Regions from separate parts of the Pseudomonas sp. S2_F03 genome, predicted to be linked through region 1. Evidence: riboswitches for the same ligand, from Rfam matches in the RefSeq annotation. Region 1 holds a riboswitch; the other holds the start of a gene.
What was found. A riboswitch is a leader RNA that binds a small molecule or an ion and turns the genes downstream of it on or off. The one in region 1 is predicted to bind cobalamin.
Positions count from the first base shown of each region.

Region 2: linked by a shared signal. The riboswitch ahead of cobO (cob(I)yrinic acid a,c-diamide adenosyltransferase) and the one ahead of cobW (cobalamin biosynthesis protein CobW) in region 1 are both predicted to bind cobalamin.

Region 1 covers NZ_CP162759.1:5,861,650-5,867,246, reverse strand. The annotation lists gene cobN (cobaltochelatase subunit CobN) at 1-681, opposite strand, end outside; gene AB4N76_RS27625 (hypothetical protein) at 594-1,157, opposite strand; gene cobW (cobalamin biosynthesis protein CobW) at 1,161-2,228, opposite strand; cobalamin riboswitch at 2,332-2,543, opposite strand; cobalamin riboswitch at 2,722-2,949, shown strand; gene AB4N76_RS27615 (CbtB domain-containing protein) at 3,072-3,266, shown strand; gene AB4N76_RS27610 (CbtA family protein) at 3,278-3,985, shown strand; gene AB4N76_RS27605 (cobalamin biosynthesis protein) at 3,982-4,395, shown strand; gene cobM (precorrin-4 C(11)-methyltransferase) at 4,478-5,224, shown strand; gene nfuA (Fe-S biogenesis protein NfuA) at 5,395-5,597, opposite strand, start outside.
Region 2 covers NZ_CP162759.1:4,824,579-4,830,175, forward strand. The annotation lists gene AB4N76_RS22550 (C40 family peptidase) at 1-207, shown strand, start outside; gene AB4N76_RS22555 (PQQ-dependent sugar dehydrogenase) at 244-1,557, opposite strand; gene AB4N76_RS22560 (hypothetical protein) at 1,625-2,209, opposite strand; cobalamin riboswitch at 2,366-2,600, shown strand; gene cobO (cob(I)yrinic acid a,c-diamide adenosyltransferase) at 2,682-3,296, shown strand; gene AB4N76_RS22570 (cobyrinate a,c-diamide synthase) at 3,293-4,621, shown strand; gene bluB (5,6-dimethylbenzimidazole synthase) at 4,618-5,268, shown strand; gene cbiB (adenosylcobinamide-phosphate synthase CbiB) at 5,265-5,597, shown strand, end outside.

The sequences.
Region 1 (5,597 bases):
GTAGTTGGCGAGGATCAACGCGATACGTTTTTCGCTGTTCGCCAGCCGCGCCAGATCGATCCAGCGCCGCGCCAGTTCGGCGACGAAATCCATGCGTTCGGGTTGAGGACGATAGCAAACGACGTCCGACTGACTGCGCTCGCTGCGCCACGCCAAGTCCTTGAAGCTGATCGGGCGACTGATGATGCGGCCGTCCAGTTCCGGCAATGCGATGTGCATCGCCAGGTCACGCGGACCGAGGCCCTGCTCACTGGCGCGCCATCCTGGCTCGTTGTCCTGAGCGCAAATCGCCTGAATCACCGGGATGTTGCGGCGAAACGGGCGCAGGTGCGGCGCTTCGGGGCTGGATTGGGCGAAACCGGTGGTGTTCAAAATCACCCCCGCCTCGACTTCATCCAGCCAATCCTCGACCACCGTCAGGCAGCCGGGCTCTTTCAAACTGGCCACGGCAATCGGCAAGGGATTTAACCCCGCCGCCTGCAAACGCTGGCAGAAAACATCGATAAAACCGGTATTGGCCGCCTGCAAATGCGAGCGGTAAAACAACACCGCCGCCACCGGTTGATCGGCGTGCCAATCGGCTTGCCAGTCTTTCAGGGCTGCGGGGCTTTTTTCGGATGGTAAATCGCCGTGCGCGGCAGGGTTTGTGGCTCGGCCCAGGCGTAATCGCGGCCAAGCCATTGAGTGGCCAGGCAGCGGAAAAAATCCAGGGCATTGCCCATGCCGCCCTGACGCAAAAACTGCCAGAGCCGGTCGCGATCGCCGGCCGCCACGGTGCTCAGGTCGCTGAGTTCCGGGTCCGGGCGATCATCACCCGGCACCAGAATCAGTTGCACGCCCCGCTGGGAAAGCTCCACCAGCCGCTCGATGCCGTAACGCCAATAGGCGATGCCGCCGTGCAGCGAAATCAGAATCACCTTGGCGTGCCGCAGCACTTCGTCGACATACAGGTCGACCGAGGCATGGTTTTGCACCTGCATCGGGTTGGCCAGGCGCACGCTGGGGTAGTCGTCGGGCAATTGCTGCGCGGCTTCTGCGAGCAGCGCCAGGCTGGAATCGCCGCTGCACAGGATCACCAGCTCGGCGGGGGTTTGTCCAAGGTCGGCGATGTTGTCGTCCGACACGAAACCGCCGGGCTGGGTCCTGAGCAGGTGCATGGCTTAAACGCTGAGCGCGGCGCGCAATTGCGCTTCGAGTTGCGCGGCGTCCAGGTCTTGACCGATCAACACCAAGCGCGTGGTCCGCGCCTCATCGGCGCCCCACTGACGGTCAAAGTGCTTGTCGAAACGCGTGCCCACGCCCTGAATCAGCAAACGCATCGGTTTGTTGGGGATCGCGGCGAAGCCTTTCACACGCAGGATGCCGTGCTTGACCACCAGTTGGGTCAGCGCATCCAGCAGCAGGCTTTCGTCGGCTTGCGGCAGTTCGAGGGAGATCGAGTCAAACGCATCGTGATCGTGGTCGTCATGGTCATCACCGTCGTGGTGGTGGTCGTGATGGCTGTGACGGCTGTCAATGTGCTCTTCGGAGCCGGCACCGAGGCCGATCAGCACGTCCAGCGGTAGGCGACCGCTGCTGGCTTCGATGACTTTGACCGCCGGCGGCAATTCTTCAGCGACTTCAAGGCGCACGCGGGCCAGGTCTTCAGGGCTGATCAGGTCGGCCTTGTTGAGGATCACCAGGTCGGCGCTGGCCAATTGGTCGGCGAACAGCTCGTGCAGCGGCGATTCATGGTCCAGGTTCGGGTCGAGTTTACGCTGGGCGTCGACCTGATCCGGGAACGCGGCAAAGGTGCCGGCGGCCACGGCCGGGCTGTCGACGACGGTAATGACCGCGTCGACGGTGCAGGCACTGCGGATTTCCGGCCATTGGAAGGCTTGAACCAACGGTTTTGGCAGGGCCAGGCCCGAGGTTTCGATGAGGATGTGATCGAGGTCGCCGCGACGGGCAACCAGTTCGCGCATCACCGGGAAGAATTCTTCCTGAACCGTGCAGCACAGGCAGCCGTTGGCCAACTCATAAACGCGACCGTTGGCTTCTTCTTCGGTGCAGCCGATGGAGCATTGCTTGAGGATATCGCCGTCAATACCCAGCTCGCCAAACTCGTTGACGATCACCGCGATGCGACGGCCCTGAGCGTTGTCGAGCATGTGCCGCAGCAGCGTGGTTTTGCCCGAGCCGAGGAAACCGGTAACGATGGTGACGGGGAGTTTGGCCAGTGTTTTCATCGGATGCCCTTTGGCTTTGGTGGCGGGCATACGGGACGACGACCGGCAGCGCGCACGCGCATGCCTGAAGAGTTCGCCACCGGATCACCCCGCCCGGTTGAAAGTGAGAATCTGTGTCGAGGCAGGTCTCCTGGCTGACGGCTGGCCAGTCGATTGACTGGCGGTTGCTGCGCCTTCCCGCTCGCGCCATGGCTGGCGCATGCAGTGGCATGGCAGAAACTGAACCGTTCACAGTTGCGGGGGCAGCCGCGGCATTGACCGCGTTCCCTTCTTAGCTTCGACAAACGCCGAAGAACCTCGAAAGCGCAAGGCTACGCATCGCGCTGGGGCGGGTCAATGTTCACATGACATTGGCGGCGCGCCCTTCGCGAGCAAGCCCGCTCCCACATTCGACCACGTTCCAATGTGGGAGCGGGCTTGCTCGCGAATGGAGCGCCTCGGTTTTCGTGTTGAGAACCCTTGCCAATTGACGGCCAACCCCCGCCCATGCTCTCCTACACGCCTTGTTACGGGTGCCCTTCACAGGGTGAAACGGGAAACCGGTGAATCATGTGCTTTACTCAAAGCCATGTCAGTCCGGTGCTGCCCCCGCAACGGTAAGCGAGCGAAGCATCAAATCCACTGTGCCAGCAGTTCGGCATGGGAAGGTGATGTTTGCAGGCCACGGCGAAAGCCAACGCCCCTCGTGAGCCCGGAGACCGGCCCGCAACACACAGTGACCCTTACGGTCACGGAACAACAAACCCGCGGTGGGCGGGCGCTGTTTGAACGTCTGCGAGCCCGAATCGCAGGGGTTTTCCATGCGCTCTATTCACCCGCTGACAGACCAGAGGGAAGCGCGCCATGTCGATCATCACCAGCACCGGCTCCAGCAGCACCGCCAGCACCACCACAACCCTGACCCAACGCCTGACCGCCGCCGTGTGTGCGTCGATCCTGGGCGCGTGCCTTGTCTATTTCGCCGGTTTCTCGCACATAGAAGCGGTGCACAACGCCGCGCACGATACCCGTCACAGCTCTGCGTTCCCGTGCCATTGAGACCTGCCCAAATGATCAAGCGTATTGCGCAAACCGCAGGTTTCACCGGGTTGCTGGCCGCCCTGTTGCTGACCCTGCTGCAAAGTTTCTGGGTGGCACCGCTGATCCTTCAGGCCGAAACCTACGAAAAAGCCGAGCCGGCAGTGGTTCAACCCCATGAACACGCCGACGGCGCCATGGCCGCTCATACCCACGACGCCGAAGCCTGGGAGCCGGAAGACGGCTGGCAGCGCGTGCTGTCGACCACCGGCGGCAACCTGGTGGTCGCGGTCGGTTTTGCCCTGATGCTTGCCGGTCTCTATACCCTGCGGGCGCCAAACAGCACCGCACAAGGTCTGCTCTGGGGCTTGGCCGGTTACGCGACGTTCGTCCTCGCACCGACCCTCGGCCTGCCACCTGAATTGCCGGGCACTGCCGCAGCCGATCTGGCACAACGGCAGATCTGGTGGATCGGCACGGCGGCGTCCACAGCAGCCGGCATCGCCCTGATCGTGTTCAGCCGTCATTGGCTGATGAAAGTGCTGGGCGCGGCGATTCTGGCCACTCCACATGTCATCGGCGCACCTCAGCCGGAAGTGCATTCGATGCTCGCGCCGGAAGCCCTGGAAGCGCAGTTCAAAATCGCTTCGCAGCTGACCAACGTGGCGTTCTGGCTGGCCTTGGGCCTGATCAGTGCCTGGTTGTTCCGACGCAAAAACGATGGCCAATACCACGCATGACAGAGACCCGCACAGCGCCGACGTTAGTGGTCGGCCTGGGCTGCCAGCGCGGCTGCCCCGCCAGCACGCTGCGGGCATTGCTTGATCAGGCGTTACAGGCTCATCAAGTCGGACTTCACGAAATAAAGGCCCTGGCCAGCATCGACCTGAAGCGCGACGAGTCGGGTCTGGTCGAGCTGGCCGCACAACTCGAGTTGCCGTTGTTGTTTTTCAGCAGTGAACAATTGGCCTGCTATCACACCAAACTCACCCATCATTCAGACATCGCCTTCGAGCGCACGGGCTGTTATGGCGTAGCGGAAAGTGCTGCCCTAGCATTGGCCGAACAATTGGCCCAGGCGCCGGCGAAGCTGCTGATATCCCGACAAAAATACGCTCAGGCGACCCTGGCATTGGCCGGCGCTGCGTAAAATCCCTGGTAATCGCGCATTCGATCATGAGCAATCTTCATCTGAAGCCGTTGCCCTGCCCCTTTTCTCACAGGAACCGACGATGACCGTCTACTTCATTGGCGCAGGCCCCGGCGACCCGGAACTGATCACGGTCAAAGGCCAACGGCTGATTCGCAGCTGCCCGGTGATCATCTATGCCGGCTCCCTGGTGCCCGTGGCCGTGCTGGAAGGCCATCGCGCCGAACAGGTGGTCAACAGCGCCGAACTACACCTGGAACAGATCATCGAACTGATCAAAACCGCCCACGCCAACGGCCAGGACGTGGCACGGGTGCATTCCGGCGATCCGAGCCTGTATGGCGCGATTGGCGAACAGATTCGCTACCTGCGTGAGCTCGACATTCCGTTTGAAATCGTACCGGGCGTAACGGCGACAGCGGCGTGCGCGGCGCTTTTAGGGGCGGAACTGACCCTGCCGGACATTTCGCAAAGCGTGATTTTGACCCGCTACGCGGACAAGACAGCCATGCCGGCTGGCGAAGAACTGGGCAGCCTGGCGCAACATGGGGCGACCATGGCCATTCATTTGGGCGTCAATCACCTGGAGAAAATCCTCGCTGAACTGCTGCCGCATTACGGCGCGGACTGCCCGATCGCGGTGATCCACCGGGCGACCTGGCCGGATCAGGATTGGGTAGTGGGGACACTTGAGGACATTGCCGGGAAGGTTGAAGCGAAGGGATTTCGGCGCACGGCGTTGATCTTGGTCGGGCGCGTATTGGGGAGTGACCAGTTCAGCGCCTCGTCGCTGTATCGCGCGGGGCATGCGCATCTCTATCGCCCATAGGGCCTCTTCGCGAGCAAGCCCGCTCCCACATTTGATCTTCGTCGTACACAAAATTTGTTTTCGCGGGAGATTCAATGTGGGAGCGGGCTTGCTCGCGAAGGGGCCAGCGAACTCCACCCATAAAAAAACGGCACTCACGGGTGCCGTTTTTTCATTTCGCAGCGAACACCTTAGTAGTAGGCGTTTTCTTTCTGCGTGTGGTCGGTCACGTCACGAACACCCTTGAGCTCAGGAATACGCTCAAGCAACGTGCGCTCGATGCCTTCCTTCAGAGTCACGTCCGCCTGGCCACAGCCCTGGCAACCACCGCCGAATTTCAGAACGGCGATACCGTCTTCAACGACATCGATCAGGCTGACCTGACCGCCGTGGC
Region 2 (5,597 bases), 1.0 Mb from region 1:
CAAACCGGTGATCTCATCTTCTTCGCTACCAATGGCGGTTCTCAGGTGAGCCATGCCGGGATTTACGTGGGCGAGGGCCGCTTCGTTCATGCACCCGCCACGGGCGGCACGGTGAAGCTCGACAGCTTGTCCAAAGCCTATTGGCAGCGGGCTTACCTGAGCGCCAAGCGCGTTCTGCAACCCGAGCACTTGGCACGCAATCCCTAGTCACGCTGCTGCCCCCCTATAAATTGAGGGTTGCGGTTATTTAGCGGCTGACACGCGCCACACCTTGTTCCCGACATCATCCGCCACCAGCAAGCCACCCTGCTGGTCGATCACGACGCCTACCGGCCGACCCATGGCCTCTTCGTCTTTATTGAGAAAATCGGTCAGTACATCGACCGGTTTCCCGGTCGGTTTGCCGCCTGCGAATGGCACGAAGATCACTTTGTAGCCGCTGTGCGGTTTGCGGTTCCACGAACCGTGCTGACCGATAAAGGCCCCTTCCTTGAATTGCGCGGGCAGGCTGGTGCCTTCAGCGAACGTCAGCCCCAGCGATGCCGTGTGCGGACCCACTGCGTAGTCCGGCGCAATGGCCTTGGCCACCAGGTTCGGGTTTTGTGGCTCGACACGAATGTCGACATGTTGGCCGTAGTAGCTGAACGGCCAGCCATAGAACCCGCCATCCTTGACCGAGGTGATGTAGTCCGGCACCAGGTCGCTGCCGATTTCGTCCCGCTCATTGACCGCCGTCCACAATGCACCGCTGCGGGGCTCCCAGGCCAAACCGTTCGGGTTGCGAATGCCGGAAGCGAAAATCCGGTGGTTGCCGGTGGCGCGGTCCACTTCCCAGATTGCTGCGCGACCTACCTCTTGATCCAGGCCGTTTTCACCGACGTTGCTGTTGGAGCCCACCGTGACGTACAGCTTGCGGCCGTCCTTGCTGGCGATGACGTTTTTGGTCCAGTGATGATTCAGCGTGCCTCCCGGCAGATCGACCACCTTGGTAGGCGGCGACTTGATCGCGGTGTCACCGCTTTCGTAGTGAAAGCGCAGCAATCGGTCGGTGTCGGCCACGTACAGGTCATTGCCGACCAGCGTCATGCCGAAGGGTGAGTTGAGGTTTTCCAGGAACACCGTGCGGGTTTCGGCGATGCCGTCGTGGTCCTTGTCACGCAGCAGGGTGATGCGGTTCGGGCTCGGTACTTTGGCGCCGGCACGGCCCATGGCTTTGCCCATGACCCAGCCACGAATGCCTTTGCCGTCATCGGGTTTGGGTGGCGCGCTGGTTTCGGCTACCAGCACGTCGCCGTTGGGTAGCACGTAGAGCCAGCGCGGGTGATCGAGGTCTTCGGCGAAGGCGGCCACTTGAGTGCCGGCAGCGGCAGTAGGTTTCGCGCCCTTCGGCCAGCCGATCGCCGGGGCGATATTCACCGTCGGGATCAGGGTTTTGTTGGGTTCAGGCAGCTTGGGTGACGGGCCGGTGCCGTCGGAGACTTGCAGTATGGAGGTCTCACCACAGGCGGCAAGCCCTCCGGCGAGCACTATGACGATAGCGAGCGGGGACTTGCGCATGCTGGTCTTCCCTATGATTGCTCTGACTTAATCATAGAGAAGCTTCAGCGTGCGATGGTTCCGTCGATTAGCCGCGGGCTTCCTTGAACAACACGGCAACGCCTGGGTGATAGTTGCCGGCTTCGTTGCGCAACTTGCGATAGGCGTAGGGGAAATACCAGGCGACGGCACAGCAGTGTTCTTTTTGCAGATCGTCGACCATGTCCTGAAGTTCTTCAGGGGTGGCGCTTTGCTGGGCTTTTTGCGGGGCAACGAACAGGCAACCAAGTTTCAGGTCGCTGGCGTAGCTGATTCGTTTGGCATCGCTGGTGATGTCCTGCAGTGCCTGCGTCAGGTTCAGGCTGTTGACCTTGGGCCAGCGTTGAGTGGCCTGAAGGTAGGCGCGCTCTTCGGCGGTTGCGATAAACAGATCGGCGCGGGCGTTGCGCTCGCCTTCTTCGTTCTGTTTGCGCGTCGACGTGTTTGGCAGCGTGACCATTTCCGCCATCCAGGCTGCTGCGGAGAGCAGGCCGAGGTTGGCTTTTTCATCGTGCCAATATGGCGAGTCGTTATCACCGCGCACCGTGTTGTAGCGGTCGATACAGTCAAACCAGCGCTCCAGCACCGGCCGCAGGAATTCCAGCTTCGGATTGCTGATGATCATGCCTTGCATGTTGCTCACCCTTGTAATTGTGTTGTTGGGTTTTGTGGCGCTTTGATATCACTGCTGACAGTGTGGTGCAAGATTGGCGTCAGTAAATTGATCGGCGGCAGTATATCGCTCGCCGCAGCTTTGTCTTCATTTGACGCTCCACCCCCAACCCTCTAACCTTCGCGGCTTGTTTCAGGTGCTCTGTGGCAGTGGCCGACAGAGTGAAACAGGGAAGCCGGTGAGTGACTATCGTAAAACGACGAAACGTCACGATCCCGGCGCTGCCCCCGCAACGGTAAATGAGTGAAAACTGCGCCTTGAGCCACTGTGTCTATTGTCGACATGGGAAGGCGCGCAGTCCGGCATCACGCCGCTCATGAGCCCGGAGACCGGCCTGATTCATCCAGCGGCATCACGGTGGGCGATGCCAGGCTTCTTGCCGTCTATTCTTGTGCCCGCCCGCCGTTATCCAGCCTCAACGGAGAGCTCCCCCATGACCGATACCCCCCCTGATCGTGACGAACGCCATTTGGCGCGCATGCAGCGCAAAAAAGCCGTGATCGACGAACGCATTGCCAATTCCCCCAACGAGTGCGGCTTGTTGCTGGTGCTGACCGGCAATGGCAAAGGCAAGAGCAGTTCGGCATTCGGCATGCTCGCCCGGTCGATGGGGCACGGTATGCAGTGCGGCGTGGTGCAATTCATCAAGGGGCGCAACAGCACCGGCGAAGAACTGTTCTTCCGCCGCTTCCCGGAGCAAGTGCGTTTCCATGTCATGGGCGAAGGCTTTACCTGGGAAACCCAGGACCGCCAGCGTGACATTGCTGCCGCCGAAGCGGCCTGGGCGGTGTCCCGCGAATTGCTCAGCGATCCGTCCATTGGCCTGGTGGTGCTGGATGAGCTGAACATCGCGCTCAAGCACGGTTATCTCGATCTCGATCAAGTGCTCAGCGACTTGCAAGCTCGTCCTCCGATGCAACACGTAGTGGTCACCGGTCGCGGCGCCAAGCCGGAAATGATCGAACTGGCCGACACCGTCACCGAAATGGGCGTGATCAAGCACGCGTTCCAGGCCGGGATCAAAGCGCAAAAAGGCGTCGAGCTGTGAATCAGCCACGTTGTTGCCCGGCGGTACTGATTGCCGCCCCGGCTTCCGGTCAGGGCAAGACCACCGTCACTGCCGCGCTGGCCCGTTTGCATCGCAATCAGGGGCGCAAGGTGCGCGTGTTCAAATGTGGCCCGGACTTTCTTGACCCGATGATCCTCGAACGCGCCAGCGGTGCGCCGGTGTATCAATTGGACATGTGGATGGTCGGCGAGCAGGAAAGTCGGCGACTGCTGTGGGAAGCCGCTGCTGAAGCCGACTTGATCCTGATCGAAGGCGTCATGGGGCTGTTCGACGGCACGCCGTCCAGCGCCGACCTGGCGCGGCACTTCGGAGTGCCGGTGCTCGCGGTGATCGACGGCACTGCCATGGCGCAGACCTTCGGTGCACTGGCGTTAGGGCTGGCGCGCTATCAAGCGGATTTGCCGTTTGCCGGTGTATTGGCCAACCGCGTGGGCACGCTGCGGCATGCGCAATTGCTTGAAGGCAGCCTGACCGAAGGCTTGCGTTGGTATGGCGCGTTGTCGCGAGAAACCGGAATCGAGTTGCCGAGCCGTCATCTGGGGCTGGTTCAGGCCAGCGAGTTGAATGATTTGGACCTGCGGCTCGACGCGGCAGCCGATGCGCTGGCCAGCAGCTGTGAAGTGGCATTGCCGCCGGCGGTGGAGTTTGCCGCCCCGGATGTGATTGTTGCCGAGCCGTTGCTCGCGGGCGTGCGCATTGCGGTAGCCCGTGACGAAGCGTTCGCCTTCACTTACGGCGCGAGCCTGGATTTGCTGCGAGCCATGGGCGCCGAACTCTCGTTCTTCTCGCCGATCCGTGACCGCCAATTACCGGACGCCGACAGCCTCTACCTGCCGGGCGGTTATCCCGAATTGCACCATGTCGCATTGTCACAGAACACCCCGATGCTCAACGCAATCCGTGCGCACCATGCGGCCGGTAAACCGTTGTTGGCCGAGTGCGGCGGCATGCTGTACTTGCTCGACTCGTTGACCGATGTCGAGGGCACTCGTGCAGAGCTGGTCGGTTTGTTGAAAGGGGACGCGGTGATGCAAAAGCGTCTGGCCGCGTTGGCTTTGCAAGCGGTCGAACTGCCTGAAGGTTCGCTGCGCGGCCACACGTATCACCACTCCCTGACCAGCACCGAGCTTGAGCCTATCGCGCGCGGCCTCAGTCCGAACGGCGGTCGCGGCGCCGAGGCGGTTTATCGTGAGGGGCGGATGACCGCGTCTTACGTGCACTTCTATTTTCCATCCAATCCATCGGCCATTGCCGCGCTGTTTGCGCCGGACCTTGAGGCCGACTTGCTCGCGAAGCGGCCATGAGCGACAACGCTTTTTCCGATGCCGAACGCGCAGCGGTCTATCGCGCCATCGGCGAGCGCCGCGACATGCGTCACTTCAGCGGCGGCACGGTCGAGCCCGAGCTGCTGCGACGCCTGCTCGAAGCGGCGCATCAGGCCCCTAGTGTCGGCCTGATGCAGCCCTGGCGTTTCATCCGCATCAGCGACCGAGACTTGCGCGACAAGATCCAGTTGCTGGTGGAAGAAGAACGCGTGCGCACTGCCGAAGCCCTCGGCGAGCGCACCGACGAATTCATGAAGCTCAAGGTCGAAGGCATCAATGACTGTGCCGAAGTGCTGGTCGCCGCGCTGATGGACGATCGCGAGCGCCACATCTTCGGGCGTCGCACCTTGCCGGAAATGGACATGGCCTCGCTGTCCTGCGCCATCCAGAACTTATGGCTGGCTGCGCGCGCGGAAGGTCTGGGCATGGGCTGGGTGTCGCTGTTCGAGCCGCAAGCGCTGGCGGACCTGCTGGGTCTGCCGGCCGGGGCCAAGCCGCTGGCGGTTCTTTGCCTGGGGCCGGTCAAGGAATTCTATCCGGCGCCGATGCTGGTACTCGAAGGTTGGGCGCAAGCGCGTCCGCTGAGTGAGTTGCTGTATGAAAATTATTGGGGAGTGAGTCAATGAGTGTGGCGTTATTGAGTGTCGCCGCGGTTGCGCTGGACGCGCTGCTGGGTGAACCCAAACGCTGGCATCCGCTGGTGGCGTTCGGTCGTTTTGCCGATCGCATCGAGCAACGTTTCAATTCCGCCGGGCGCGGCTGGCGCAGTCATGGCGTCACGGCGTGGGTGATGGCCGTGTTGCCGCTGACCTTGCTGGCGACGGCATTGTCCTGGGCGCCTTATATTGGCTGGGTCGTCGAGATTCTTGCGTTGTATTGTGCCCTTGGTCTGCGCAGCCTCGGTGAACACGTCGAGCCGGTGGCCAAGGCATTGCGCAGTGATGATCTGGAAGAG